4 regions of the Bradyrhizobium canariense genome follow, and region 4 is predicted to be linked to each of the others. Evidence: predicted binding sites of a transcription regulator. Region 4 holds the regulator's gene; each other region holds the start of a gene.
What was found. Region 4 encodes PhoB, which activates phosphate uptake and scavenging genes when phosphate is short. Its sites were predicted from a motif close to TGTCATNNANCTGTCAT; they were not measured.

Region 1: BLV09_RS08770 (DUF47 domain-containing protein) is a predicted target of PhoB. The motif match lies at 4,182-4,198, and genes of this name have one in related genera.
Region 2: BLV09_RS18835 (acetoacetate decarboxylase) is a predicted target of PhoB. The motif match lies at 3,136-3,152, and genes of this name have one in related genera.
Region 3: ugpB (sn-glycerol-3-phosphate ABC transporter substrate-binding protein UgpB) is a predicted target of PhoB. The motif match lies at 4,463-4,479, and genes of this name have one in related genera.

What each region holds. Positions count from the first base shown of each region.
Region 1 covers NZ_LT629750.1:1,783,519-1,790,621, reverse strand. The annotation lists gene BLV09_RS08795 (ABC transporter ATP-binding protein) at 1-180, shown strand, start outside; gene BLV09_RS08790 (ABC transporter ATP-binding protein) at 188-919, shown strand; gene BLV09_RS08785 (ABC transporter substrate-binding protein) at 962-2,182, shown strand; gene BLV09_RS08780 (branched-chain amino acid ABC transporter permease) at 2,251-3,114, shown strand; gene BLV09_RS08775 (branched-chain amino acid ABC transporter permease) at 3,116-4,084, shown strand; gene BLV09_RS08770 (DUF47 domain-containing protein) at 4,240-4,884, shown strand; gene BLV09_RS08765 (inorganic phosphate transporter) at 4,900-5,904, shown strand; gene BLV09_RS08760 (peptide chain release factor 3) at 6,061-7,103, shown strand, end outside.
Region 2 covers NZ_LT629750.1:3,926,693-3,933,795, forward strand. The annotation lists gene BLV09_RS37345 (hypothetical protein) at 1-144, shown strand, start outside; gene BLV09_RS18825 (RidA family protein) at 292-681, shown strand; gene BLV09_RS18830 (homospermidine synthase) at 785-2,215, shown strand; gene BLV09_RS18835 (acetoacetate decarboxylase) at 2,271-3,011, opposite strand; gene BLV09_RS37350 (hypothetical protein) at 3,188-3,523, opposite strand; gene BLV09_RS18845 (MgtC/SapB family protein) at 3,605-4,321, opposite strand; gene BLV09_RS18850 (WD40 repeat domain-containing protein) at 4,355-5,374, opposite strand; gene BLV09_RS18855 (CobW family GTP-binding protein) at 5,374-6,420, opposite strand; gene BLV09_RS18860 (metal ABC transporter substrate-binding protein) at 6,480-7,103, opposite strand, start outside.
Region 3 covers NZ_LT629750.1:5,408,198-5,415,300, reverse strand. The annotation lists gene aroA (3-phosphoshikimate 1-carboxyvinyltransferase) at 1-634, opposite strand, end outside; gene BLV09_RS25765 (TIGR02300 family protein) at 780-1,205, shown strand; tRNA gene BLV09_RS25760 (tRNA-Ala) at 1,274-1,349, shown strand; gene BLV09_RS25755 (GIY-YIG nuclease family protein) at 1,578-1,817, shown strand; gene BLV09_RS25750 (MarR family winged helix-turn-helix transcriptional regulator) at 1,892-2,350, opposite strand; gene BLV09_RS25745 (organic hydroperoxide resistance protein) at 2,512-2,937, shown strand; gene BLV09_RS25740 (CaiB/BaiF CoA transferase family protein) at 3,128-4,333, shown strand; gene ugpB (sn-glycerol-3-phosphate ABC transporter substrate-binding protein UgpB) at 4,536-5,855, shown strand; gene ugpA (sn-glycerol-3-phosphate ABC transporter permease UgpA) at 5,929-6,810, shown strand; gene ugpE (sn-glycerol-3-phosphate ABC transporter permease UgpE) at 6,810-7,103, shown strand, end outside.
Region 4 covers NZ_LT629750.1:4,763,635-4,770,737, forward strand. The annotation lists gene argF (ornithine carbamoyltransferase) at 1-364, opposite strand, end outside; gene BLV09_RS22690 (aspartate aminotransferase family protein) at 364-1,572, opposite strand; gene BLV09_RS22695 (GcrA family cell cycle regulator) at 2,053-2,562, shown strand; gene phoB (phosphate regulon transcriptional regulator PhoB) at 2,739-3,440, opposite strand; gene phoU (phosphate signaling complex protein PhoU) at 3,454-4,170, opposite strand; gene pstB (phosphate ABC transporter ATP-binding protein PstB) at 4,182-5,003, opposite strand; gene pstA (phosphate ABC transporter permease PstA) at 5,000-5,845, opposite strand; gene pstC (phosphate ABC transporter permease subunit PstC) at 5,850-6,839, opposite strand; gene pstS (phosphate ABC transporter substrate-binding protein PstS) at 7,056-7,103, opposite strand, start outside.

The sequences.
Region 1 (7,103 bases), 3.0 Mb from region 4:
AAGCGCATCTCGGCGAAGTACACGATCCTGATGGTCGAACATAATCTGAGCGTGGTCGCTAATCTGTCCGACATCATCACCGTGCTGACGCGCGGTCGTGTGCTTGCGGAAGGTAATTACGCCGACTTGACCAAGGATGAGCGCGTCAAGGAAGCCTATCTGGGGGCCGGTCATGGCTGATTTGAAAATGGCCGATGCCGCGACAACGTCCGCCGCAGGCAAGCCGGTGCTGACCGTTCAGGATCTGCAAGCCTGGTACGGCGAGTCCCATATCCTTCACGGCGTCAACTTCAACGTAAACGCCGGTGAAGTCGTCACGCTGCTCGGGCGCAATGGCGCCGGCAAGACGACGACGTTGAAATCGGTGATGGGAATTATCGGCAAGCGTACCGGTTCGATCCGTTTCAACGATCAGGAAATCTGCCGGACCTCGTCGGACAAGATCGCACGCCTCGGCGTCGCCTTTTGCCCGGAGGAGCGCGGAATTTTTGCGAGCCTCGACGTCCGCGAAAACCTGATGTTGCCACCGGTCGTGCGCAGCGGCGGCCTGTCGCTGGATCAGATCTTCGATCTGTTTCCCAATCTCAAGGAACGGCTCAACAGCCAGGGCACCAAATTGTCGGGCGGCGAACAGCAGATGCTGGCGATCGCCAGAATCCTGCGTACCGGCGCCCGCTTCCTGATGCTGGACGAGCCGACCGAAGGCCTTGCGCCGGTCATCATTCAGCAGATCGGCCACACCATCGCGCGGCTCAAGTCGGAAGGCTTCACGATCCTTCTGGTCGAACAGAATTTTCGTTTCGCCTCGACGGTCGCCGATCGCTACTACATCGTCGAACACGGCAAGATCATCGACGGTTTCGCCAATGCGGACCTGCAAGCCAATATGGAAAAACTTCACACCTATCTCGGCGTCTGAAAAAGCAACGAGAAGAAAATCGAAAATGGAGGCAATACTAATATGAAGAATAAAATTTCCACGTTGTTATTTGGTACGGCGCTTTTGTTCGCCGCCGGGAATCTCGCCTTTGCGCAGGATAAGACGGCGAAGATCGGCGCCCTGAGCGATCAATCAGGCCTCTATTCCGATCTGGGCGGTCCCGGTTCGACGTTAGCGGCGCAAATGGCTGTCGAGGATTCCGGCCTGACCGGCAAGGGCTGGAAGATCGACATCATCTCCGGCGATCATCTCAACAAGCCCGACGTCGGCGTGAATATCGCGCGTCAATGGTTCGATGTCGAAAAGGTCGATGTCATCGTCGACGTGCCGAACTCCGGCGTCGCGCTGGCGGTCAGCAATCTCGTGAAAGAGAAAAACGGGATCCTGCTCGACTCCGGCGCAGGAAGTTCGGATTTGACGAATGCGCAGTGCACGCCGAACACCATCCACTGGACCTACGACACCTATACGCTGGCGCATGGCACCGGCACGGCGCTGACCAAGGCCGGCGGCGATAGCTGGTTCTTCCTCACGGCCGATTATGCCTTCGGTGCCGCGCTTGAACGCGACACCACCGCGGCGGTGCAAACCTCAGGTGGCAAGGTGCTCGGCGGCGTCAAGCATCCGCTCGGCACGTCGGATTTCTCGTCGTTCCTGCTGCAGGCGCAGGCCTCGAAAGCCAAGATCATCGGCCTTGCCAATGCCGGCGCCGATACCACGACGGCGATCAAGCAGGCGGCCGAGTTCGGCTTGACCCAGGGAGGCCAGAAGCTTGCGGCGCTGCTGCTGTTCATCAGCGACGTTCACTCGCTCGGCCTCAATACGGCGCAGGGCCTCAACTTCACCGAGACCTTCTACTGGGACATGAACGACCAGACCCGGGCGTTCTCCAAGCGTTTCCAGGAGCGCATGAAGAATCACACCATGCCGACCATGGTGCATGCCGGCGTCTATTCGAGCTTGCTGCATTACTTCAAGGCGCTGGAAGCCCTCGGCGGCAATCCGCATGACGGCGCCAAGGTCGTCGCCAAGATGAAGGAAATTCCGACCGACGATCCGTTGTTCGGCAAGGGCAGCATTGAGCCGAACGGTCGCACGATTCACCCGGCCTATCTTTTCGAGGTCAAGAAGCCGTCGGAGTCGAAGGGGCCCTGGGACTATTACAAGCTCGTTGCCACCATTCCGGCCGACGAAGCCTTTACACCGCTGGACAAGAGCACCTGTCCCTTGTTGAAGAAATGATCCCCGACGTTCGGCGGCATTGTGCCGCCGAACGTTTCGTATCGAGATGCTGAGCGCGAGAAAGATTCATGCAGGCCCTCTACGCCCAACTCCTGGTCGGACTGATCAACGGCTCGTTCTACGCGCTGCTCAGCCTCGGGCTGGCCGTGATCTTCGGCATGCTCAACATCATCAATTTTGCGCATGGCGCGCTCTATATGATGGGTGCGTTCTGCGCGTATTTCCTGCTGAACCTTGCGAATATCGGTTACTGGCCGGCGCTGATCCTGGCTCCGATCATCGTCGGCATCTTCGGCATGATCCTCGAGCGGACCATGCTGCAATGGCTGTCCGGTCTCGATCATCTCTACGGATTGCTGCTGACATTCGGATTGGCGCTGATCATTCAGGGCGTTTTCCAGAATTATTTTGGTTCATCCGGGTTGCCGTATTCGATCCCCGATGAACTCAAGGGCGGCATGAATTTGGGATTCATGTACCTGCCGATCTATCGCGGCTGGGTGGTTATCTTCTCCCTCGTGGTGTGCCTGCTCACCTGGTATCTGATCGAGCGGACGCGGCTCGGCGCTTATCTGCGCGCCGCCACCGAAAATCCGACGCTGGTGCGCGCATTCGGCATCAACGTGCCGCGGATGATCACGCTGACCTACGGGCTTGGCGTCGGCCTCGCCGCGCTGGCGGGCGTGTTATCGGCTCCAATCAACCAGGTTAGGCCGCTGATGGGCGCCGACCTGATCATCGTCGTGTTCGCCGTCGTGGTGATCGGCGGCATGGGTTCGATCATGGGATCGATCATCACCGGCTTTGCGCTTGGCGTGATCGAGGGACTGACCAAATATTTTTACCCCGAAGCCTCCAACACAGTTGTATTCGTGCTGATGGTGCTGGTGTTGCTTGTGAAGCCTTCGGGATTGACGGGACGGGCGAGCTGACATGACGGTCACAACTGACGACACCATACCGATGACCGCGCATGGCATTCGCGATGAAATGATCGCGTTTGGCATCATGACCGCGCTGTTGCTGATCGTGCCGTTTACCGGCGTCTATCCTTTCTTCGTGATGCAGGCGCTGTGCTTCGCGCTGCTGGCCTGCGCCTTCAACCTGCTGATCGGCTATGGCGGACTGCTGTCCTTTGGCCACGCGATGTTTCTGGGAACAGCGGGCTACGTTTCGGCGCACGCGCTGAAGGTCTGGGGTCTTTCGCCCGAGCTTGGAATTCTGGTCGGCACGGCCGCCGCGGCCGGACTTGCCGTCATTACCGGTCTCGTCGCCATTCGCCGCCAGGGCATCTATTTTGCGATGATCACGCTCGCTTTGTCGCAGCTGTTGTATTTCATCTATCTGCAGACACCGTTCACCCACGGCGAAGACGGCATTCAGGGCATCCCTCAAGGATACATGTTCGGGGTGCTCAATCTCGGTAACCCGACCGTGCTTTATTACGTCATTCTCGGCGGATTCCTGATCGGCTTTCTGCTCATTTTCCGCACCATCAACTCGCCGTTTGGCGAGGTGCTGAAATCGATCCGGGAAAACGAGCAGCGCGCGATCTCGCTGGGCTACAAGACCGATCAATACAAGCTGCTTGCCTATATTTTGTCCGGAACGCTGGCGGGGCTTGCCGGCGCGCTGAAGGTATTTGTGGCGCAAAATGCTTCGCTGACCGATGTGCACTGGAGCATGTCGGGCGAAATCGTGCTGATGACGCTGGTCGGGGGTCTCGGCACCATTTTTGGTCCGGTCGCCGGCGCCTTCGTGATCATCGCCATGCAGCAATATCTGGCCGGCTTCGGTCAGTGGGTAACGGTGATCCAGGGCGTGATCTTCGTGATTTGCGTATTGACGTTTCGCCGGGGACTTGTCGGCGAAATCGCCCACTACTTCCGGCTGTCCCTTTAGGCGGGACCGCTTTCCGGGACATTTCCTGATCGTACAAAGCGGTGGATGAATGGGTTCCCGTGGCGGACCGCTGGGCGCTTTCCCCTTAAATCGTTCTATGACAGTTATGTGACGGGCCGCTTTGGCCGCCACTTCTTCAACGACGGACACTTCAGATGCTGCGCTGGTTTCGTGCCTTTTTGCCCAGGGAGGAGCGGTTTTTCGATCTGTTCGCCAGGCACTCCAAAACGGTCGTGCAGGGCGCATTGGCGTTGCAGGACATGCTGCGCGGCGGAGATGAGACGCTGGTGTGTTGCCAGCGCGTCAATCAGTTCGAGAATGATGCCGACAATATCACCCGCGAGGTGCTGACCGCGGTGCGGCGAACCTTCATCACGCCGTTCGATCGCGTTGATATCAAGAATCTCATCACGTCGATGGACGATGCCATCGACCAGATGCAGCAGACCGCCAAGGCGGTGGTGTTGTTCGAGGTTCGCACCTTCGAACCGCCGATGCGGGAAATCGGCACGCTGCTGGTCGAGTGCGCCAATCTGGTTGGACGCGCGCTGCCGCTGATGCAATCGATCGGCGAAAACGTCGCGATGCTCACCGCGATCACCGAGGAACTGACCAAGCTGGAAGGCCGGGTCGACGATCTCCACGATATCGGACTGAAGGAGTTGTTCCTCAAGCATCGCGACGCCAACGCGATGGATTTCATCGTCGGCGCGGAAATCTACGACCACCTTGAGAAAGTCGCCGATCGTTTCGACGACGTCGCCAACGAGATCAACAGTATCGTGATCGAACAGGTATAGGGCAGGGCCGCGCCGGTGGACACCACGCTTGGTCTTCCTATTCTGGTCGGGTTAATCGCCGTCGCGCTGCTGTTCGACTTCCTCAACGGCTTGCACGACGCCGCCAATTCGATTGCAACCATCGTCTCGACCCGGGTGCTGCGGCCGCAATACGCGGTGCTGTGGGCGGCGTTCTTCAATTTCGTCGCCTTCGGCGTATTCGGATTGAACGTGGCGCAAACGATCGGCGTCGGCATTATCGAGCCCAGCGTGATCGATGCGCAGGTGATCTTCGCCGCGCTGATGGGCGCGATCGTCTGGAACCTGATTACCTGGGGGTTGGGAATTCCCTCCAGCAGCTCGCACGCGCTGATCGGCGGCTTGGTCGGCGGCGGAATGGCCAAGGCGGGCGTTTCGGCCGCGGTCTGGAGCGGCCTGTCGAAAACATTGCTCGCGATTGTGCTGTCGCCGCTGGTGGGATTCCTGCTGGCACTGGTGCTGGTCGCGATCGTGTCCTGGGCCTCGGTACGCTCGACGCCGTTCGCGGTCGATCGTGCATTCCGAATCCTGCAATTCGCTTCGGCGTCGCTGTACTCACTCGGACATGGCGGCAATGACGCACAGAAAACCATGGGCATCATCGCCGTGCTGCTGTTCTCGCAGGGGCATCTCGGTGAGCACTTTTTTGTGCCGTTCTGGGTGGTGCTGGCCTGCCAGGCCTCGATGGCGCTGGGCACGCTGATGGGGGGATGGCGGATCGTTCGCACCATGGGCCTGAGGATCACAAAGCTGACGCCGATGCAGGGGTTTTGCGCCGAGACCGGGGGTGCTGCGACCCTGTTCATGGCGACCTTTCTGGGAGTTCCAGTTTCGACAACACACACCATCACCGGCGCCATCGTGGGCGTCGGCGCCGCGCGGCGTGCCTCCGCCGTACGCTGGAACGTGGCGAGTTCGATCGTCTATGCTTGGGTGATCACGATTCCTGCCGCAGCCACCGTCGCGGCGCTGGCGTATTGGGCGGCCTCCCTGGTGCGGTAGGCAAACCCCGGCGACTGGAGTTCGGCGGCACAATCCCCATATGGGGCTTGCTCTTTCGTTTTGACGCGTGTTCTGAACGTCAGCCGGTATCCACACCGCTCGAAAACGCCCCAAACGCCCTTGATCCAGCCCGGTTTCCCTGCCACAGGCTCGTGAATGTCTGACCTTGCGCTTTCCACTGAATCATCTCCCCGTTCGCCGCTCACCTCCGAAGTCGAGCGCCGCCGGACCTTTGCGATCATCTCGCATCCGGACGCCGGCAAGACCACGCTGACGGAAAAACTGCTGCTGTTCGGCGGCGCGATCAATCTCGCCGGCCAGGTCAAGGCCAAGGGCGAGCGGCGTAACACCCGCTCTGACTGGATGAAGATCGAGCGCGAGCGCGGCATCTCCGTCGTCACCTCGGTGATGACCTTTGAATTCGAAAACCTCGTGTTCAACCTGCTGGACACGCCGGGCCACGAGGACTTTTCCGAAGATACCTATCGCACGCTGACGGCGGTCGATTCCGCCGTCATGGTGATCGACGCGGCCAAGGGCATCGAGGCGCGAACGCGAAAGCTGTTCGAAGTGTGCCGTCTTCGCGATATCCCGATCATCACCTTCATCAACAAGATGGACCGCGAGAGCCGTGACACCTTCGATCTGCTCGATGAGATCGAAAAGACGCTGGCGCTCGACACCACGCCGATGACCTGGCCGGTCGGCCGCGGCCGTGATTTCCTCGGCACCTATGACGTCACCAATGGCGGCGTGCGCCTGCTCGAGGGCGGCGGCGCCAAGACCGGCGCGGCGCAACAGATCGACATCTCCGATCTTGCGGGCCGCAATCCCAATCTCGACGTCGGCGCCATCAAGGACGAACTTGCCTTGGTGTCGGAGGCTTGCCAGCCGTTTGAGCTCGAGGCTTTTCGCGAGGGCCATCTGACGCCGGTGTATTTCGGCAGCGCGCTGCGCAATTTCGGCGTCGGCGATTTGCTGGAAGGGCTCGGCCGCTTCGCGCCGTCGCCGCGCGCGCAGGAAAGCAATGTGCGCAAGGTCGAAGCCAACGAGCCGCGTATGAGCGCCTTCGTGTTCAAGATCCAGGCCAATATGGATCCGAACCATCGCGACCGCATTGCCTTCGCGCGGCTGTGCTCGGGCAAGCTTACGCGCGGCATGAAGGCGAAGCTGGTGCGTACCGGCAAGAACATGTCGCT
Region 2 (7,103 bases), 840 kb from region 4:
GCTGCGGATTTGCGCGTCCGCAGCACCATCACAACCATCCTGTTGATCATGATTACGGTTATGATCGTCAGGGACATCTTTGCGCGCCGGCGGAACCGGCTGCGCGACCGCGCCCGGCGTGACATCTCGCTCGCCGTGCGATAGCCAAAAGCTGCGCCGCCCACGGTCTGAGCCAGCTCCGCTGAATCAGGCCCGTCGCTTTATCTTTTTTGTCCGGGCATGATCTTTTCCGAAAATCGTTTCCGCTTCGGGATCATGCCTCCTCGAACGACGCCCAGAGTGAGGTCCTAAATGTCACGCCGTCTGATTTCCACCGGCTCGCCCTTTGAAAAGACCGCCGGCTACAGCCGCGCCGTCATCGACGGCGATTTTGCCTTCGTTTCAGGCACCACCGGCTACGATTACGCGACCATGACGATGCCCGCCGATGTCACGAGCCAGACACGAAACTGCTTCAAGACCATCGAAGCCGCGCTGAAAGAAGGCGGTTTCGCGCTGGCTGATATCGTCCGCGCGACCTATTACGTGACGGACGCCAAGGATGCGGACGCCGTGTTTGCGATCTGCGGCGAAAATCTCGGCGAGATCCGCCCCGCGGCAACCCTCCTGGTCGTGGCACAATTGCTCAAGTCCGAGATGAAGATCGAGATTGAAGTGACCGCCAAGCGACGTACCGCCTGATTCCTAGTCTCTTGTTTTGACGCGTTTTCTTCCCGCGAACCGGTATCCACTTCGCTCGAAAACGCTATAACGCCGCAGCCTGCCTGTTTCCTGGAGACCATTCATGAGCCCGCCCGCGCAGATCCACGCGAAAATTTCCGGCCCCATCGTCATGATCGGCTTCGGCTCGATCGGCAAAGGCACCTTGCCGCTGATCGAACGGCATTTCGATTACGACAAGTCGCGTTTCGTCATCATCGACCCGCATGACGACGGCGAACTGGCCAAAAAGCACGGCGTGCGCTTCATCAAGCAGGCGGTCACCCGCGACAATTATCGCGAGCTGCTGGTGCCGCTTTTGACCGCCGGCGGCGGCCAGGGCTTTTGCGTCAATCTGTCGGTGGATACATCATCGGTCGATATCATGACGCTGTGCCGCGAGATCGGCTCGCTCTATATCGACACCGTCGTGGAGCCATGGCTTGGCTTCTATTTCGACAAGGATATGGGCCCCGAAAAGCGCTCCAATTACGCGCTGCGCGAAACGCTGCTCGCGGCCAAGCACAAGAGCCCGGGCGGACCGACGGCGGTGTCCACCTGCGGCGCCAATCCCGGCATGGTATCGTGGTTCGTCAAGCAGGCGCTGCTCGACATCGCCCGCGACACCAACACGCCGTTCAACGAGCCGAAGAGCCGGGAAGGCTGGGGCCAGCTTGCGCACAAGCTCGGCATCAAGGGGATCCATATCGCCGAGCGCGACACCCAGCGCGCGAAGAATCCGAAGCCGATGAACGTCTTCGTCAACACCTGGTCGGTCGAAGGTTTCGTTTCCGAGGGCATGCAGCCCGCCGAACTCGGCTGGGGCACGCACGAAAAGTGGATGCCCGAGAATGGCCGCAAGCACGAAACCGGGTGCCAGGCAGCGATCTATCTGCTGCAGCCCGGCGCCAACACCCGCGTGCGCTCGTGGTGCCCGACACCGGGCGCGCAATACGGCTTTCTCGTCACCCACAATGAATCGATCTCGATCGCGGACTATTTCACGGTGCGCGACGGACAGAACGTGGTGTACCGGCCGACCTGCCACTACGCCTATCATCCCGCCAACGACGCGGTGCTGTCGCTGCACGAGATCTTTGGCGCGACCGGCAAGATGCAGCCGAAATGGCACATTCTCGGCGAAAACGAGATCGTTGACGGGATCGACGAGCTCGGCGTGCTGCTCTATGGCCACGGCAAGAACGCCTATTGGTACGGATCGCAATTGTCGATCGAGGAAACGCGGCGTCTTGCGCCCTACCAGAACGCCACCGGCCTTCAGGTGTCGTCGGCGGTTTTGGCTGGCATGGTGTGGGCGCTGGAAAATCCCGAAGCCGGAATCGTCGAGGCCGACGAGATGGACTTCCGCCGCTGCCTCGAAATCCAGAGCCCCTATCTCGGGCCGGTGAAGGGCTATTACACCGACTGGACACCGCTCAACGATCTGCCGGGGCTATTCCCGGAAGACATCGACATCAACGATCCCTGGCAGTTCCGCAATATCTTGGTGCGGTGAGGCGTCACCGTCATTTCCGGGTGCGATGCTGCACATCGCCCCGGAACGACGACGTTCACTTCGCCAGATAATCGAACGCGACGGTTCCGAGGCCCAATGTCAGGTCGGCCTTGAAGTGCAATGCCGATACCACCTCGCGCACCGGCAACCGTGCGACGTCACAGAGCGCATGGGGAAACAGGCCGAGCGCGGCGGGCCCGGTCCAGGCTTCCTTCAGCGTGATCTCCTCGAGATAAAAACGCACCAGCTCGCAGATCCGCGGGCTGCCGTCGACATGCGGAATGATCTTCAGGATAAAATTCGGCGCCTTCATGCCCGTCAGCACGGTGTCATGATCGACCGGACGATGCTTGTAACCCATGGTGCCGCTGGCGCAGAGCACCGAGCCGTAATGCAGCGATCCCACCAGCACGTCGCTCTCGACTTCGATTTTCGGCGAAGCCCGCTTTTTGGGAAATCCCCACAGTTCGCGGCCCCCCGCGATCGGCGCATCGTCATCCAGATACATCGCGTGGGTATAGGCGCCGTCTACGCCGTTCAGGCGTACCGGAATCACCTGCCCGGTTTCGGTGTAATCGCCGAAGCCCGTTGAATCAGGCATGCGGATGAATTCATATTTGACCACGGAATCGGTGACTTCCAGCGGCTCCGGCACCACGGCTGCCAGCGCGGCCGGATCGGTGCGATAGGTGATGACGAAATATTCCCGGTTGAAGAAACGATAGGGTCCCGGCGGAAACGCCGGATTGTTCAGCGGCATCGAATACGCGGTTCGCCTGACGTCATCGATCTTCATCACCGGCCTCATCTGTGTGATCTGCGCCGTTCCGCGCCTTGAGGCATTATGCGGCAGGTAATGGCAACAATCGAGACTGTAAAATCGGCAGCGAGGGGCAAGTCGCGGCCCAAGTCGCAGCTAATGTCATCGCGCCGTCAAATTCTGAAAAGCGCGGCATCGCGTCTTCGAAAAAACTATTTTTCCTTGATCGGCGGCGCGGTCTTTTCGGCCGGAGCCGGCGGCAGCGCCGGCGTTGCGCCTTCCTTTTGCGCTTGTGCGTCGGGGCGCGCTGGCTCGGGCGCCGGCGTGGTCGGGCGCTCGCCACCAGGCTTTGCTTCCGCGGGCGCCTTGCTCTCATTCGCAGGAGCCGGAGAGCCCTGCAACGGTTGCGTCGCCTGCGCTACATGCCGCGGATGGCTGACGATAAGCTCGGCGAGCGAGACGCCGGATATGGCAAATCCTGCGGCGACCATCACGGCTGCGATAAACAGATCCTTCCTGTACATGCGCTTCCTGTCGTCCGAGGTCATGTCGCACCACCAGCTGCCCACATTTCAACTGTCGTGGCGAAGCATGGTTCCACCGGGCGATCCGGTTTGGACCGGCCTCAATTAATCCTTGGTGCTCACTTCCCAGGTGGCATGGCGCACGCCGGGCTGTCGCTCAAGATCGGCCACCACCATTTCGAGCTCCGCCGGATCGATCGCGGTGCTGACCAGCGTCGCGACGATCTCCAGCAGGTCGTCGCCGTGTTCGACGACATCCACGTCGGCCACCGGGTATTTGGCGCTTTCCAGCCGTTCCACCAGACGGTCGCGCATATCGGGCAGGGCCTCCGGCGTCACGGTGAGCTTGAACTGATAGGTCGCTTCCGAGGACTGCTCATCCAGCGGGATGCGATTGATCGCATTCACCAGCGGTCGCAACAGCGTATTGCCGGCAAGCACGAACACGGTCAGCGCCGCGGCCTGGGCCACCATGTCGGCACCGGCACAAGATCCGACCGCCGCGGACGCCCAGAGCGTTGCGGCCGTGTTGAGGCCACGGACATCCATGCCCTGCTTCATGATGACACCAGCGCCGAGGAAGCCAATTCCGGAAACGACATAGGCGATCACGCGCACCGCGCCATCAGCGCCATCCAGATGCATCGCGAGGTCGACGAAGGCCGCAGCGCCAACGGCGACCAGTACATTGGTGCGAAGACCTGCGGTCCGCTGCCGGTATTGCCGCTCGGCGCCGATCAGGGTGCCGAACACGAACGCCGTGGCCAGGCTGACCAGCGTGTCGAAGAAATCATAGAGCTGAAACGTTGTCAGAAATCGCATACCGCTCCCCAGCGAGGCCGTATGCGCTCTCTATCACAACTCCAGTAGACCTGCGTCGCCATCCTCCGCGGCAAACGCCAGCAACGTGCCCTTGGCATTCCAGCCCAGCGCCGATACCGCCGCCGTGCCGTTCTTGCGTACCAGGATCTCCGCACCGTCGTTCAGCCGCACCATCAGGATGGTGCCGTCGCTGTAGCCCGCGGCGAGGATATCCTGCCTGGGATGGCAGGCGACCACGGCGACGCGTGCCTGCAGCGGGGCGAGCATCGCCGGCTCCTTGCCCATCGGGCCGTCCTTGCTGGCGAACGGCCACATGATCACGGTATCGGCGCCTGACGTTGCCAGCGCCTTGCCGCCCGCGCTCCAGGACATCGACCGAACACGCCCGGGATAGCCGGTCATGCGCATATGCCGGTGATCCGCCAGCCGCCAGCCGTGCAACGCCGGTTCATGCATCGCGGTGACCAGGAACTTGTTGTCCGGACTGAACACGACGCCGAGATGCGAACCGGCCCACTCCAGAACCTCCGCATTGGCGGCCATGTTCGGAAACCACAGCGTCACGCCGTTGTAATGCGCGATCGCAAGCCGCAGGCCCTTTGGCGCGAAGGCGAGCCCGCCGACCGTCGACGGCACCTCGAACGACTTGTCCTCGGCCTTGCCGCTGCGGACGAACGCCGTCTTGCCGGCCGACCACGCCACCGCGCCGTCGGGATGAAGCGCGACATTATCGATCCAGCGCCGCTTCGGATCGGTCGCGAGCAGCGTGATCTCACCCTTTTTGTCGAGCGCAACGAGCTTGCCGTCGTCGCCGCCCATGACCAGCCGCGCGCCGTCGGAGGCCACGCAGAGAATGCCGCCGCTGTGAACGGCGACTTGCGAGATCTCGCCTTCCTTGTTCACCAAAGCGACGTTTTCCTCGGCGCCGACAAAAGCGGCCTGATCGCCGAGGAAGTGCACGGCGACAACCGGCATGCCGATCGAGAGCGGCCGCACACGGTCCGTGACGGAAATGATGGAGGCTGAATTGTCGCCCGGATCGAACTGCGTCATCACGTGGTGATGCACTGCTCGAAGCCGTCGCGGATCGTCTGCTCCGGCAATTCGCGGCCGATGAAGACGAGACGGCTTTCGCGTGGCTCTCCGTCCTTCCAGCGCCGCTGGTGATCGCCCTCCAGCATCATATGCACGCCCTGGAACACATAGCGGTCGTCGTCGTCGCTGAAGGCAAGAATTCCCTTCGAGCGCAAAATCTTCTGGCCTTCACTGGCGACAAGGTTTTGCAGCCAGGGCATGAATTTCGTCGCATCGAGCGGCTTGTCCGATCGCAGCGAGAGTGATTGCATGTCCTCATCATGGTAATGCTTCAGGCCACCATGATTGTGGCCGTGGTCATGGTGATGATGGTCATGACCGTGATGATCATGGTCGTGATCGTCGCCGGCTTCGAGGAACTCGGGCTCGATCTCGAGGATGCGGTCGAGATCGAACGCGCCGCGCTCCAGCACGTCCGACAGCGCCACCTGGCAACGCTCGGTGCGGTGCAGCTTGGCATAGGGATTGATGGCGCGAATCCGCGCCTCGACTTCCGCGAGCTCAGGCTTTGAAACCAGATCGGTCTTGTTGAGCACGATGACGTCGGCGAAAGCGATCTGGTTCTTGGCTTCAGGTGCGTCCTTGAGCCGGTCGCTCAGCCATTTGGCGTCGGCGACCGTCACGACGGCATCGAGCCGCGCGTTCTTCTGCACGTCCTCGTCGACGAAGAAGGTTTGCGCGACCGGTGCCGGATCGGCGAGACCGGTGGTCTCGACGATGATGGCGTCGAATTTGCCCTTGCGCTTCATCAGCCCGTCCAGGATGCGCACGAGATCGCCGCGCACGGTGCAGCAGACGCAGCCATTGTTCATCTCGAAGACTTCTTCGTCCGCACCGATGATCAGGTCGTTGTCGATGCCGATCTCGCCGAATTCGTTGACGATGACGGCGTATTTCTTGCCGTGGTTTTCCGACAGGATACGGTTGAGCAGCGTGGTCTTGCCGGCGCCGAGATAGCCCGTCAGCACGGTCACAGGAATTTTAGAAGACGAAGACTCTGGCATAACAGCTCCGAAAAACAGGAATTTCTCGAGGGCGCCCCGGCAGCAGGGAGGCCCCTGCCCTAATTCGCCAGCGCGCTGGTCAGGGCCTTTATATTGTGCCTGACCATGTCAATGTAAGTGGGGGCATCGCCCTTTTCGCCGCTCAGACTGTCGGAATAGAGCGTCCCGCCGATCCTGGCGCCGGTCTCGGCCGCGATCTGGCGCATCAGCCGCGGATCGCTGATATTTTCGAAGAAAACGGCCGGGATTTTGCCGGCCCTGATCTGGCTTACGATCGCGGCGATATCGCGCGCGCTCGGCTCGGATTCGGTGGAAACGCCGAGTGGGGCGATGAATTCGATGCCATAGGCGGCGGCAAAATAGCCAAAGGCATCATGGGTCGAGATCACCTTGCGGCGGGCCGGCGGGATTTGCTCGACCGCCGCCCGCACCTCGCGGTCGAGCTCATCGAGTTGCTCATCATAGCGCGCCGTGTTGGCCCGGAAAATCGAGGCGTCAGCGGGGTCGGCAGCGACCAGCGCGTTGCTGATGTTGCTGACATAGATCCTGGCATTGACGACCGATTGCCAGGCATGCGGGTCGGCCTCGGAGCCGATCTTGTGTGGCGCGATGCCGTCGGTCGCAGTCACGATCGCAGCGCGGCTGCCCGAGGACTGCACCAGCCGCGGCAACCAGCCCTCCAG
Region 3 (7,103 bases), 640 kb from region 4:
GCTTCAACATCAGTTCGGTATGGTCACGGCTGGCTTCGGTCTCGATCACGGTCGTGACCCCGGGCGCCGCCAGCCCCGCCAGCAGCACTGCGGATTTGATCTGCGCCGACGCCACCGGGGTACGGTAGAGGATCGGCAGCGGGTCGCGGGCGCCGTTCAGCGTCAGCGGCAGTCGGCCGCCCTCGCCGCTGCTGCCCACGCACGCGCCCATCAGTTCCAGGGGATCGAGCACCCGCCGCATCGGCCTGCTGCGCAGCGAGGCGTCGCCGTCGAAAACAGCGGTAATCGGGCAGCCGGCGACGGCGCCCATCACCAGCCGGCACCCGGTACCGGAATTGCCAAAATCAAGAGGAACTTCGGGCTGCGCGAAACCGGCGACGCCAACCCCGTGAACCGACCAGGCGAATTCGCCGATCCGTTCCACCCTGGCGCCCAGCGCCCGCATGGATTTGGCGGTGTTGAGCACGTCTTCGCCCTCAAGCAGGCCCGAAATCCGGGTTTCGCCGACCGACAGCGCCCCCAGGATCAGGGCGCGGTGCGAAATCGACTTGTCGCCGGGTACGCGCGCCTTTCCGGTCAAAGGACCGCTCGAACGGGCCTCGAGCGGCGTCGCTGGGGTAGCTGAATGGGTCAAGATTGTGTCCTCTGCAGGGGCGGCAGGTATCACATGGGCCGGGCTGCGTCACGCCACTGTCGAAGTCCCGCAAAGCGCTATTGACAGCAGCGCTTCAACTAGCCAAGTGAAGCACCGTTTTTCAGAAATTCCCAGGATTCCACACGTGGCCAAATCCGATCTCGGAACCAAACGCATTTGCCCGACGACGGGTAAGAAATTCTACGACCTCAACAAGAGTCCGGTGATCTCGCCCTATACTGGCGAGGTTGTCCCGATTGCTCCGGTTGCTCCGCCGCGGGCGGCCCGTGGCGATGCGGCGCGTGCCGCGGCTGCTTCCGCGGCTTCTGCCGCCGAGGTCACGCCGGAGCCCGCCGAGGCCGAAGAGTTGGTCTCGCTCGAGGAGGCCGATGCCGAAGAGAACACCGGCAAGGTCAAGGCTGTCGTTCCCGAGTCGGAGGACGACATCGAGATCGACGAGACCATCGAAGACGATGATGATGACGATTCGACCTTCATCGCCGACGAGGAAGAAGGTGACGAGGACGTCACCGATATCATCGGCGACGTCGGCGGCGACGAGGAGACTTGAGATAAACCCTGAACTATGTTCAGGGTCTTCCAACCCGCGCGTTGCCCAAGACGCGCAGGTCAGGTTCAGGGGCCATAGCTCAGCTGGGAGAGCGCTTGCATGGCATGCAAGAGGTCGGCGGTTCGATCCCGCCTGGCTCCACCACGCTTCGCCTTCGGCTACGCGTGGCGCAGCCACGTAGTCGAAGGCGAGGCGTGCCCGGCATAGCCCGAAGGGCGACGACGGGCTGGTGACAGCACGCACAGCTATAGCTACATCTATCTTCATAAATCTATTTGCTATTATGTCTTCGGCTACGCGTGGCGCAGCCACGTAGTCGAAGGCGAGGCATGCCCGGCATAGCCCGAAGAGCGACGACGGGCTGGAGGATTGATGTGGTACGTCTACATAATCCGCAGCATTAGCTCGCCAGAGCAGGAATACATTGGTGCCACCGCAGACTTGAAGCGTCGAATATCCGACCACAATGCTGGCAAATCCACCCACACCGCCAAATTCAGGCCCTGGGAATTGGTTTGGTATTGCGCCTTCCGCGACAAATATAAAGCGCTGGAATTCGAGAAATATCTCAAATCCCATTCCGGTCGGGCGTTTGCGAAGAAGCGCCTCTGACGTTGATGGCTTTCATGACGCCCCACAAAACTCAGAGGCCCCCGCCGTGATCATTTGAAGTCGCCTCGCGGCGACTAGTCATCGAGCGCGGCATTCAACCGGTCCCGAAGAGCGATGAGATCGTTTTTCAACGCCGATAGTTCGCCGACCGAGCACGCCGAGGCGGCCAGGATGGACTGAGGCACTGTCCGGGCTTTTTCCCGAAGGGCATGACCTTGCGATGTGAGCGCGATCAGCACCTGCCGCTCATCTTCGGTGCTGCGCGTGCGTTTGATCAGATCCGCTGCCTCCAGCCGCTTAAGCAGCGGCGTGAGCGTGCCGGAGTCCAGAAACAGCCGTTCACCGATATCCCTGACCGGCACGCCATCGCGCTCCCACAGCACCAGCATCACCAGGTATTGCGGATAGGTCAGTCCGAGCCGGTCAAGTAACGGCTTGTAGACCCGGTTGAACGCATGCGCCGTGGAATAGACTGCGAAACAGACTTGATTACCCAGCAGCAGCGGCAAGTCCGCCACGTGTTTCTTGGCCATTAGCAACCTCGCCAACTGATAGCGCCCATGGTTCATTTTGGGCTCGGGCACGCGAGCAATCAATTGCAAACAATTAAATCACGTGCTTACGTTATTTATATTGTACACAATTGAATTGTGTGCAATATAAATGGATCGAAACCGCCAACAGGGAGACCGACATGTCCGTGAATGTCCTCTACAAAACCAGTGCCAAGGCCACCGGAGGCCGGGATGGCCACGCCGCGACCCTCGACGGAGCGTTGGACGTCAAACTCACCACGCCGAAGGAACTCGGTGGCGGTGGCGGTGCGGGCAACAATCCCGAGCAGCTGTTCGCCGCCGGCTACGCCGCCTGCTTCATTGGCGCGATGAAATTCGTTGCCTCGCAAGGCGGCCCGAAGGTGCCCGCGGACGCGTCGGTGACCTCCACCGTCGGGATCGGACCGCGCTCGGCCGGCGGCTTCGGCCTGGAGATCGCACTTGCCGTCTCCTTGCCCGGCGTTCCGCGCGCCGAAGCAGAGGCCCTGGTCGAGAAAGCCCACCAGGTATGCCCCTATTCCAACGCGACCCGCGGCAATGTGGATGTGCGCCTGACGGTCGTGTAACGACACCGCCGGATGGTCCGCCGAGACAATCGGCGGACCATTTGTCGCACGGAGGGTTCGCCACGCCGCAACCAGGCACGCCGACGGCCGTCCCGGCATGCGCCTACGCGCGAGAAGGCATTGCTGCCGCGCCTGAAGACCGCTAGCTCAGGAATTCCACTCGAACCCTGCTTGAGCGAAGGTTGTTTTCATGAATTCCCTAGCGGCTCCCGGCGCGATGACCGGACTGCGCGTGATCGATCTCACGCGCGTTCTGGGCGGCCCTTACTGCACGCAGATTCTCGCCGATCACGGCGCCGATGTGATCAAGGTCGAGCCGCCCGCCGGCGACGAGGTGCGCGACTGGGGACCTCCCTTCCACGAGGAAGACGCGGCCTATTTCGTCGGCATCAACCGCAACAAGCGCTCGATCGGGCTCGACCTCGCATCGGAAGGCGGCCGCGCCGTGCTGATGAAGATGCTGGAAGGCGCCGACGTGCTGATCGAGAACTTCAAGCCGGGCACGCTCGACAAATGGGGCATCGGCAACGACGTGCTGCGCGCGAAATTCCCGAAACTCGTGCACTGCCGGATTTCCGGTTTCGGCGCCGACGGTCCGCGCGGCGGTAATCCCGGCTATGACGCCATCATCCAGGCCATGACCGGGATGATCAAGGCGACCGGCTCGCCGCAAAGCGGCCCGATGCGCATCGGCGTTCCCGTGGTGGACATCACCACCGGGCTTTATGCGGCGATCGGCATTCTGATGGCGCTGTCGGAACGGCAGAGATCGGGACTCGGGCAGTTTCTCGAGACCACGCTGTATGAAACCGGCCTCGCCGTCATGCATCCACACGCTGCGAATTATTTCATGCACGGGAAGCCGCCGCAGCTCACCGGCAACGAGCATCCGAACCTCGTGCCTTACGCGATCTTCCCGACCCGTACCGACGACATCTTTATCGGCGTCGGCAATGACGGCACCTTCCGCAAGCTGGCCAAGGAAATCAGCAAGCCCGAACTCGGAACCGATCCGCGCTTTGCGCGCAACAAGGACCGCATCGCCAACCGCGACGCATTGCGCGCTGAACTCGCAGCCGTGTTCAGCCAGCACGACGCCGCACCGCTCTGCGATCGCCTGCTGGCCGCGGGGCTTCCCGCCGGCCCGGTGCAATCGATCGATCAGGCGCTCACCAGCGCCCATACCATCCATCGCGGCGACGTCATCGAGAAGGATTGGTACAAGGGGGTCGCTTCGCCAATCCGTCTTCAGCGCAGCAAACCCAGCCTGCGCCGCACGCCGCCGAAATTCAGCCAGCACACCTCGGAAGTGCTTTCGGAATTCGGATATTCCAAGGGCGAGATCGAAGCCCTGGTTGCCAAGGGCGCGGTCTGCGGACCCGAGCGGAAGCGCTAAGCTGCTTCGTCATCCATCGTCCCGGTATTCGCGGGACGATGGCTCTCGACGTAACTACCTGCGGCTAACTTGGCCTATTTTCCTGCTTCCTAGGCCGGCGCTTCCCCCGTAGCATCCGCTCGCTTATACAGTCATTTGCACGTCATCCGGCGCTGCTACCGCGCGACAACGACGATGACGGTCCAACGGGGGAGAAAATTTGATGGCTCTTCGAAAATTCGGCGCGGCTATCGCCACGGCCTTTACACTCGCGCTCGCCGCCGCGACACCCGCGCACGCGGTGATCGAGATTCAGTGGTGGCACGCCATGACCGGCGGCAACAACGACATCGTCAACAAGCTCGCCGATGATTTCAACGCCAGCCAGTCGGACTACAAGGTCATCCCGACCTTCAAGGGCAGCTATCCGGACACCATGAATGCCGGCATCGCCGCATTCCGCGCCGGCAACGCCCCGCACATCATTCAAGTGTTCGAGGTCGGCACCGCGACCATGATGAGCGCCACGGGCGCCATCAAGCCGGTCTACCAGTTGATGAAGGAGGCCGGCGAGCCGTTCGACCCCAAGGCCTATCTTCCGGCCATCACCGGCTACTACTCGACATCAAAGGGCGACATGCTGTCGTTTCCCTTCAACTCGTCGTCGATGGTGATGTGGATCAACAAGGATGAGCTGAAGAAAGCCGGCGTCGCCGAGATTCCGAAGACGTGGCCGGAAGTCTTCGATGCCGCCAAGAAGCTGAAGGCCGCCGGGCACACCACCTGCGGCTTCTCCAACGCCTGGGCGACATGGGCCAACATCGAACAATTTTCCGCGTGGCACAACGTGCCGATCGGCACCAAGGCGAACGGCCTCGACGGCTTCGACACCGTGCTGACGTTCAACTCCCCACTGCATATCCGGCATCTGCAGAACCTGATCGACCTGCAGAAAGACAAGACCTACGATTATTCCGGCCGCGGCAATGCCAGCGAAAGCCGCTTCGCCTCCGGCGAATGCGCGATCTTCCTGACGTCGTCGGGCTATTACGCCACCGCCAAGAGCACCGCCAAATTCGACTTCACCTCGGCGCCGATGCCCTATTATCCCGACGTCCAGGGCGCACCGCAGAATTCGATCATTGGCGGCGCTTCGCTGTGGGTGATGGGCGGCAAGAAGCCCGAGGAATACAAGGGCGTCGCAAAATTCTTCACCTTCCTCTCGGACACCGACCGCCAGGCCAAGCTGCATCAGGAATCCGGCTACCTCCCAATCACCAAGGCGGCCTACGAAAAGACCAAGGCGGACGGCTTCTATGAGAAGAATCCGATCCTGGAGACCCCGCTCAAGGAGCTCACCAACAAGGAGCCGACCGAGAATTCGCGCGGCCTGCGCTTCGGCAACATGGTGCAGATGCGCGACATCTGGGCGGAGGAAATGGAAGCCGCGCTGGCGGGCCAGAAAACCGCCAAGGAAGCGCTCGACAGCGCCGTGGCGCGTGGCAATGCCATGTTGCGGACCTTTGAAAAAACCGTGAAGTAGGTCATCCTGAAAGCTCCCTCTCGCTCCGAAGAGGGAGCTTTCTTCACCCGCACGGATCGCCACGACGCCCTGAATGGAAAAGTCGGCCTTCTTCAACAGTAAGCTGCTTCCATATCTGCTGCTCGTGCCGCAGCTCATCATCACATTCGTTTTCTTCTACTGGCCGGCGAGTCAGGCGGTCTGGCAATCCTTTCTTCGCGAGGATGCATTCGGACTATCTTCCGAATTTGTCGGCCTGGAGAATTACCAGGCGCTGTTTGCGCAGCCCGAATATTACAAGGCGATGCTGACCACGCTGATATTCTCGTCGCTGGTCGCGACGCTGTCGCTCGCCATTGCGCTGTTGTTCGCTACCCAGGCCGACAAGAACCTGAAGGCGGCCGCCACCTTCAAGACGTTCATGATCTGGCCCTATGCGGTGGCGCCGGCCGTGGCCGGTGTGTTGTGGTTCTTCATGTTCCACCCCTCGCTCGGGACGCTGGCGCGGCCGCTGCGCGTGCTGGGCTTCGACTGGAATCCGCTGCTGAACGGCACCCATGCCATGATCCTGGTGGTGATGGCCGCGGTGTGGAAGCAGGTCTCCTACAACTTCCTGTTCTTCCTGGCGGGGCTGCAATCGATCCCCAAAAGCGTGATTGAAGCCGGGGCGATCGACGGCGCGGGACCGATGCGACGGTTCTGGACCATCGTGTTTCCGCTGCTGTCACCGACCACGTTCTTTTTGCTGGTCGTGAACATCGTCTACGTGTTCTTCGATACGTTCGGCATCATCGATGCGGTGACGGGCGGCGGTCCGGCCGGCGCGACCACGACCATGGTCTACAAGGTCTATGCGGACGGACGGCTCGGCGGCGACCTCGGGAGTTCGGCCGCGCAATCGGTGGTGCTGATGGTCATCGTGATCGCGTTGACCGCGATCCAGTTCCGCTATGTCGAACGCAAGGTGCAATACTGATGGTCGAGCACCGCCCATGGAATGACATCATCGCCTATGCCATCCTGACGTTCGGCGTATTCATCGTCGGCTTCCCGGTCTATCTCGCGTTCATTGCCTCGACCCACGACGCGGCCACCGTGGTCGGCGGCAATATGCCGCTTCTGCCGGGCGGGCATACGCTGGAAAACTACTACCGTGCCGTCTTTGTCGGGGCCTCGCGCTTCAACCGCGAGCCGGTCGGCCGCCTGCTGTTCAATTCGTTCGTCTCGGCCACCGGGATTGCGGTCGGCAAGATCTTCATTTCGATCCTG
Region 4 (7,103 bases):
TGGCGTGCGCGGCGAGCTCCAGCAGCGCGTCGTGGCTGAGAATGCGGATCATGATCGCATCGACGTAACGCGACAGCACCCGCGCCGTGTCAGCGATGGTTTCGCCGCGGCCAAGCTGCATTTCTGCGCCGGTCAGCATGATCGCCTCACCGCCGAGTTGGCGCATGCCGACATCGAACGACACCCGGGTGCGGGTCGAGGGCTTCTCGAAGATCATGGCGAGCGTCTTGCCTTCGAGCGGCTTGGCGGGCTTGTCATGTGCCTTCAGCTTCGCCTTCATGGCGACGCTTGCCGCGAGCATGTTGCGCAGTTCTTTGGTCGGAAGCTCGTTCAGATCGAGAAAATGACGCAGAGCTTTGCTCATTATCCCGCCGCCTGTTTCAACTGATTGCCGGAAAGTGCGGCGCAGGCGCGATCGAGCCGCTGCACGGCCTCCTCGATCTCCGCTTCGGTCACGATCAACGGCGGCAGGAAGCGCACCACATTATCACCGGCGCCGACCGTGAGCAGTTTCTGATCGCGCAACGCGTTGACGAGATCACCCGACGGCACCACGGCCTTCAGACCGATCAGCAATCCCTCGCCGCGCACCTCCGTGAGCACCTTGGGATAACGATCGACCACTGAAGCCAGTTTCTGTTTGAGCAGCAGCGACATCTTCTGCGCGTGCTCGAAAAAGCCAGGCTTGAGCATGACGTCGAGCACCGCGTTCGCGGCGGCGACGGCAAGCGGATTGCCGCCGAACGTCGAACCGTGCGAACCCGGCGTCATGCCGGATGCAGCTTCCGCCGTCGCGAGACAAGCCCCGATTGGAAAGCCGCCGCCAAGCGCTTTCGCCAGCGGCATCACATCGGGCGTAACGCCGAGGCGTTTATAGGCGAACAGCTCGCCGGTGCGGCCCATACCGGTCTGCACTTCGTCGAAGATCAACAGCAGGCCGTTGTCGTCGCAGAGCTGGCGCAACGCCTTGAAGAATGCATGCGGTGCGGCACGCACGCCGCCTTCGCCTTGCAGCGCCTCGATCAGGATGCCCGCGGTCTGCGGACCGATCGCTTTCTTGACGGCGTCAAGATCGCCAAGCGCGACCTGGTCGAAGCCATCCAGCGGCGGCCCAAAACCTTCGAGATATTTCGGTGAGCCGGTCGCCGCCAGCGTCCCCAGCGTTCTGCCGTGAAACGCGCCTTCGAACGTGATGATGCGATAGCGTTCGGGGCGACCTTTGGCGGCGTGATATCTGCGCGTGATCTTGATCGCGCATTCCATCGCCTCGGCGCCGGAGTTGGCGAAGAACACGAAGTCGGCAAAGCTTTGTTCGCACAGTCTTGCGGCGAGCCGTTCGCCATCCGGGCTCTTGAACAAATTGGACATGTGCCACAGCTTGGTGGCCTGTTCCTGCAGGGCTGCGACCAGATACGGATGCGCGTGGCCGAGTGCGTTTACCGCAACGCCGGAGGTGAAATCGAGATAGCGCTCACCGTTGGTTGCGATCAGCCATGCGCCTTCGCCGCGCTCAAAACCGAGATCGACTCTGGCAAATACGGGAAGCAAATGCGACGTGGCGCTCTTGGTCATGGCGATCACTGAAAGTTAGAGCCGACTGCAATGCGCGAATTGCGCGATGCAGCAACAATAGGCCGGAAAACAAAACGTGCCGCCTTTTAGGGGCGGCACGTGGCGGGCATTCTATGCGCACGGCGATAAGTGTCAACCGGCCACAGGGCGTCCAAACTGCCACTGTCAAGATTCCGAATCTCCGTAAGATCCCGGTGCGGTGGAAAAATCGAATTGCAATGATTAAATCACGGAACATGTGGACGCACAGACGCGGACTCTTGCGCCCGAGTCACGCCATATTGTAGCGTCTGGGCTGTCGGGTACGACATCTCGTGCGGCGGATCTGATCCTCTAAGTCCTATGTGTTCGGCGTACACGTTCGGGCGCGCTTTCTGCGCCCGGCGAGGGCTAAGGGATTCTGACCGCAGGGATTTTTAGAGATTTAGATCGCAGCGCCGTCCCAGGTAATGGCCGGTGCGACGCGAAGGGATGAATGCGATGACGGTATTGACCTGGTCGGACGATCGCGTCGAGCAACTCAAGAAGCTCTGGGAGGCCGGACTTTCGGCCAGCCAGATCGCGGCGGAACTCGGAAATGTGACGCGAAACGCCGTGATCGGTAAGGTGCATCGGCTTGGCCTTTCCGGCCGCGCCAAGAGCCCCTCTTCGGCAGCGCCACGCCAGCGCAAGGCGCGGCCGGCCCAGCACATGATGCGGGTTTCGCGGCCGGTCTCACGCGGCAACACTGCACTGGCCCATGCCTTCGAAGTCGAGATGGAGCCGGATCCGATCGCCTATGACAACGTGGTGCCGATGAGCCAGCGCCTGTCGCTGCTGGAGCTCAACGAGGCCACCTGCCATTGGCCTGTCGGCGACCCTTCCAGTCCGGAGTTTTTCTTTTGCGGCGGCAAGGCGCTGTCCGGCCTGCCCTATTGCGCGCATCACTCGCGGGTGGCCTATCAGCCCGCCGGCGACCGCCGCCGGCAGCCGTCGAAGCCGGCGCGGTAAGATCGACTTACGACGATTTATCTGCGAAGATTTGTTGCCGTCCCGGCAAAATGCCGGGACCTATAACCACCGGCGTTCGTGGTTATGCAAGCTGGCCACTTCGGCTCATTAAAATTTTACATCAGGGGTTATGAGTCCTGGCGATGGCCGGGACGAGAGCTATTTAATGCGGCTCGTTACTCGACCTTCGCAAAGCGGTCGTCGAGCGCGTAGCCGGCACCACGCACGGTGCGAATAGGATCCTGTTCACGGCCCGGATTGAGCAGCTTGCGCAGCCGTCCGATGTGCACATCCACCGTACGCTCATCGATATAGATATCGCGGCCCCATACGCTGTCGAGCAATTGCTCGCGGCTGAACACCCGTCCCGGATGCTCGAGGAAAAATTCCAATAGCCGGTACTCGGTCGGACCGAGATCGATCGGACGCCCCGAACGCGCGACGCGGCGCTTCTCGCGATCGAGCTCGATATCGCCATAGGTGAGTACGGTGGCGAGGCGTTCGGGACTGGCGCGGCGCAAAAGACCCTTTACCCGCGCCAGCAATTCCGGCACCGAGAACGGCTTGACGATGTAATCGTCGGCACCGGTCGCAAGCCCCCTGACCCGCTCGCTTTCTTCGCCGCGCGCGGTCAGCATGATGATCGGAAGCTGCCTGGTCTCAGGCCGCGCCCGCAACCTTCGGCACAGCTCGATCCCGGACAACCCCGGCAGCATCCAGTCGAGCACGATCAGATCCGGAACACGTTCCTTCAGCCGTGTGTCGGCGTCATCGCCGCGCCCGACCGTTTCAACGTCATAGCCTTCGGCGTCCAGGTTGTAGCGCAGCAGCGTGGTAAGCGCTTCTTCGTCTTCAACCACCAGAATGCGCGCGCTCATATGCAGCCTTCCCTCAGTTTCCGGGTACGGTTGTGGCAAACGTCGTCATGTCGCCCTTCGGGCGCTTGTCGAGTATCTGCTGACCTTCGATCATGTAGAACACGGTTTCCGCAATATTGGTGGCATGGTCGCCGATCCGCTCGATGTTCTTGGCGCAGAACATCAGATGGATACAGAAGCTGATGTTGCGCGGATCTTCCATCATATAGGTCAGGAGTTCGCGGAACAGCGACGTGCAGATCGCGTCGACTTCCTCGTCGCCCTTCCACACCGTCATCGCCGCCGGCAAATCGTGCGCCGCATAGGCATCGAGCACGGATTTAACCTGCGACTGCACCAGGTCGGTCATATGCTCGAGGCCGCGGATCAGCTTCAGCGGCTGAAAATCGCTCTCCAGCGCCGCGACCCGCTTGCCCATGTTCTTGGCAAGATCGCCGATCCGCTCGAGATCGGTCGCGACCCGCATGGCGCCGACGATCTCGCGCAGATCCACCGCCATCGGCTGACGCCGCGCAATGGTCAGAACCGCGCGTTCCTCGATCGTGCGCTGCAGATTATCGATCTCAATATCCGAAACCACGACATGCTTGCCCAGCGCGACGTCACGACGGATCAGCGCATCGACGGATTCGGTAATCATGCGCTCGGCAAGGCCACCCATCTCGGCGACCAGCCTGGTTAGTTCCTGAAGATCGCTGTCGAACGCCTTGGCGGTGTGCTCAGAAGCCATGTTCTATCTCCTCAGCCGAACCGGCCGGTGATGTAATCCTGGGTGCGTCGATCGCTCGGCGAGGTGAAAATCTTGTTGGTGTCGTCGAACTCGATCAGCTCGCCGAGATACATGAAGGCGGTCTTGTCCGAGACGCGGGCGGCCTGCTGCATGTTATGGGTCACGATGGCGATCGTATAGTGCTCGGCCAGTTCCTGAATCAACTCCTCGACCTTGGCGGTCGAAATCGGATCGAGCGCCGAACATGGCTCGTCGAACAGGATCACTTCGGGCCGCACCGCGACGGTACGGGCGATGCAGAGCCGCTGCTGCTGGCCGCCGGACAGGCTGAGACCAGAGGCGTTCAGCTTGTCCTTGACCTCGTTCCAGAGCGCGCCGCCGCGCAACGCCTTCTCCACGCGGTCGTCCATTTCGGATTTGGAAATCTTCTCATAAAGACGGATACCGAAGGCGATGTTTTCATAGATCGTCATCGGAAACGGCGTCGGCTTTTGAAATACCATGCCGACGCGCGCGCGTAGCAGATTGAGATCGAGCTTGGGATCGAGAATGTTGGTCTGGTCGAGCATCAACTGGCCGACGGCGCGCTGCCCCGGATAGAGATCGTACATCCGGTTGAAAATCCGCAGCAATGTCGATTTGCCGCAACCGGACGGACCGATAAAAGCGGTGACGCGATTGGTGCCGAGCGTCAGATTGATGTTCTTCAGCGCATGATGCTCGCCGTAATAGAAGTTCAGGTTGCGCACGCTGACTTTGGCCGGGGCATCCGGCAACGGCGCCGCAGGAACGGGTCCGCTCGAACTACCCACGGATACAGAGACTTCGTTCATTTTGCAGCCCTCTCGGCGCCAAGATAACGCGCGCCAATATTCAACGCGAGTACGGTTAGAGTAATAAGCAAGGCCCCGCTCCAGGCGAGTTCCTTCCAATAAGCGTAGGGGCTTTGCACGAAGTTGTTGATGGTCACCGGCAGGTTGGCCATCGTCTTGGTCAGATCGAGGCTGAAGAACTGGTTGCTCAGCGCGGTGAACAATAGCGGCGCGGTCTCGCCGGCAACACGCGCGGTTGCGAGCAGGACGCCTGTGATCAGGCCGGAGCGTGCAGCCCGGTAAGCGATCCGCTTGATAACGAGCGAACGCGGCAGCCCCAGCGCCGATGCCGCCTCGCGCAACGGGTTGGGCACCAACAGCAGCATATCTTCGGTGGTGCGGAGCACGACAGGGATGACGATCACGGCCAGCGCCAGTGCACCGGCCAGGGCCGAGAACCCGCCCATCGGCACCACGACGGCGCCATAGATGAACAGGCCAATGATGATGGAGGGTGCGCTGAGGAGAATGTCGTTGATGAAGCGGATCACCGAGGTCAGGTGATCATGCTTGCCGTATTCGGCGAGATAGGTGCCAGCGAACAGGCCAAGCGGCGCGCCAATGCCGACGCCGATCACGGTCATGATGACCGAACCGATGATCGCGTTCAGCAAGCCGCCTTCGGTCGAACCCGGCGGGGGCGTATTCTCCGTAAAAAGCTGGAGACTTAAGCCCGCAACTCCGTTGTAAAACAGGGTGATCAGAATCAGCGCAAGCCAAGTCACGCCGAACAAGGCGGCTCCGACGCAGAGCCCGCGGATGATGATGTCCTTGCGACGGCGTGATGCGTAAATCGGGTTCATGAGTTCAATTCCCCGCCTTCTTTTCCAGCCGCAACAACATCAGCCGCGCCGCGGCCAGCACGAAGAACGTCAGCACGAACAGCAACAGGCCGAGCAAAATGAGCGCCGATTGATGCAAGCCGTCGCTTTCGGCAAACTCGCTGGCGATCGCCGCCGAAATCGTCGTGCCCGGCCCGAAGATCGAGGACGAGATGCGGAATGAATTGCCGATGATGAAAGTGACCGCCATGGTTTCGCCGAGCGCACGGCCGAGCGCCAGCATGATGCCGCCGATGACGCCGACGCGGGTATAGGGAATGACCACATTGCGGACCACTTCCCATGTGGTGCAGCCGACGCCGTAGGCTGCTTCCTTCAACACCGGCGGCACCGTCTTGAACACGTCGACCGAGATTGCGGTGATGAACGGCAGCACCATGATGGCGAGGATCAGCGCCGCATTGAACAGGCTGAGATAGGAGGGTGGACCACCGAAGATCGAGCCGAGCACCGGAATGCCGTCAAACAACCCGATCATGAAGGGTTGAAACGTGTAGGCCAGGAACGGGCCGAGGACGAAGAACCCCCACATGCCGTAGATAATCGAAGGAATGCCCGCGAGCAGCTCGATCGCTATTCCGATCGGGCGGCGCAGCCATTGCGGGCAGAGCTCGGTCAGGAAGATGGCGATGCCAAGCCCGACCGGAATGGCGATCAGCATCGCGATGAAGGACGTCACCAGCGTGCCGTAGATCGGACCGAGGGCACCCAGCACCGGCGGATCCGCCGATGGCGCCCAGCGCTGCGTCCACAGGAACGCGAAGCCGTACTCCCTCATCGCGGGCCAGGCGCCCACGATCAGCGAAAGAATGATGCCGCCGAGAATAAGCAGCACCGAAATCGCACAGATACGGGTGATCCAGTAAAAAGTAACGTCGCCGAGTTTGAAGGCGTTCAGCGCCTTGGCACGATCGTAAGGTCCGGCGGCTTCCATTACATCGCTCTGAACGGCCATGTCTGCCACGCCAATCCCCTATACTGCATAACCAAACTACCTGGAAATCCGGCGCTTCAGTCTTGAGCCGGATCTAGCGCGTTCAAACTTCAATCAGGCCGATAAGATGCCCGACAAATCCGACCTTGATGATCCGAGAAGCCCAACCCGGGATAACCCGGATTGGGTAGAGAGCGCGTTCTCTGTTGGCACGAAACCCGACCTCAGCTCTTTGCGTCAGCTCTTGATTTCAGCCGACCAGGTCTTTTCGATCAGCTTGACCAC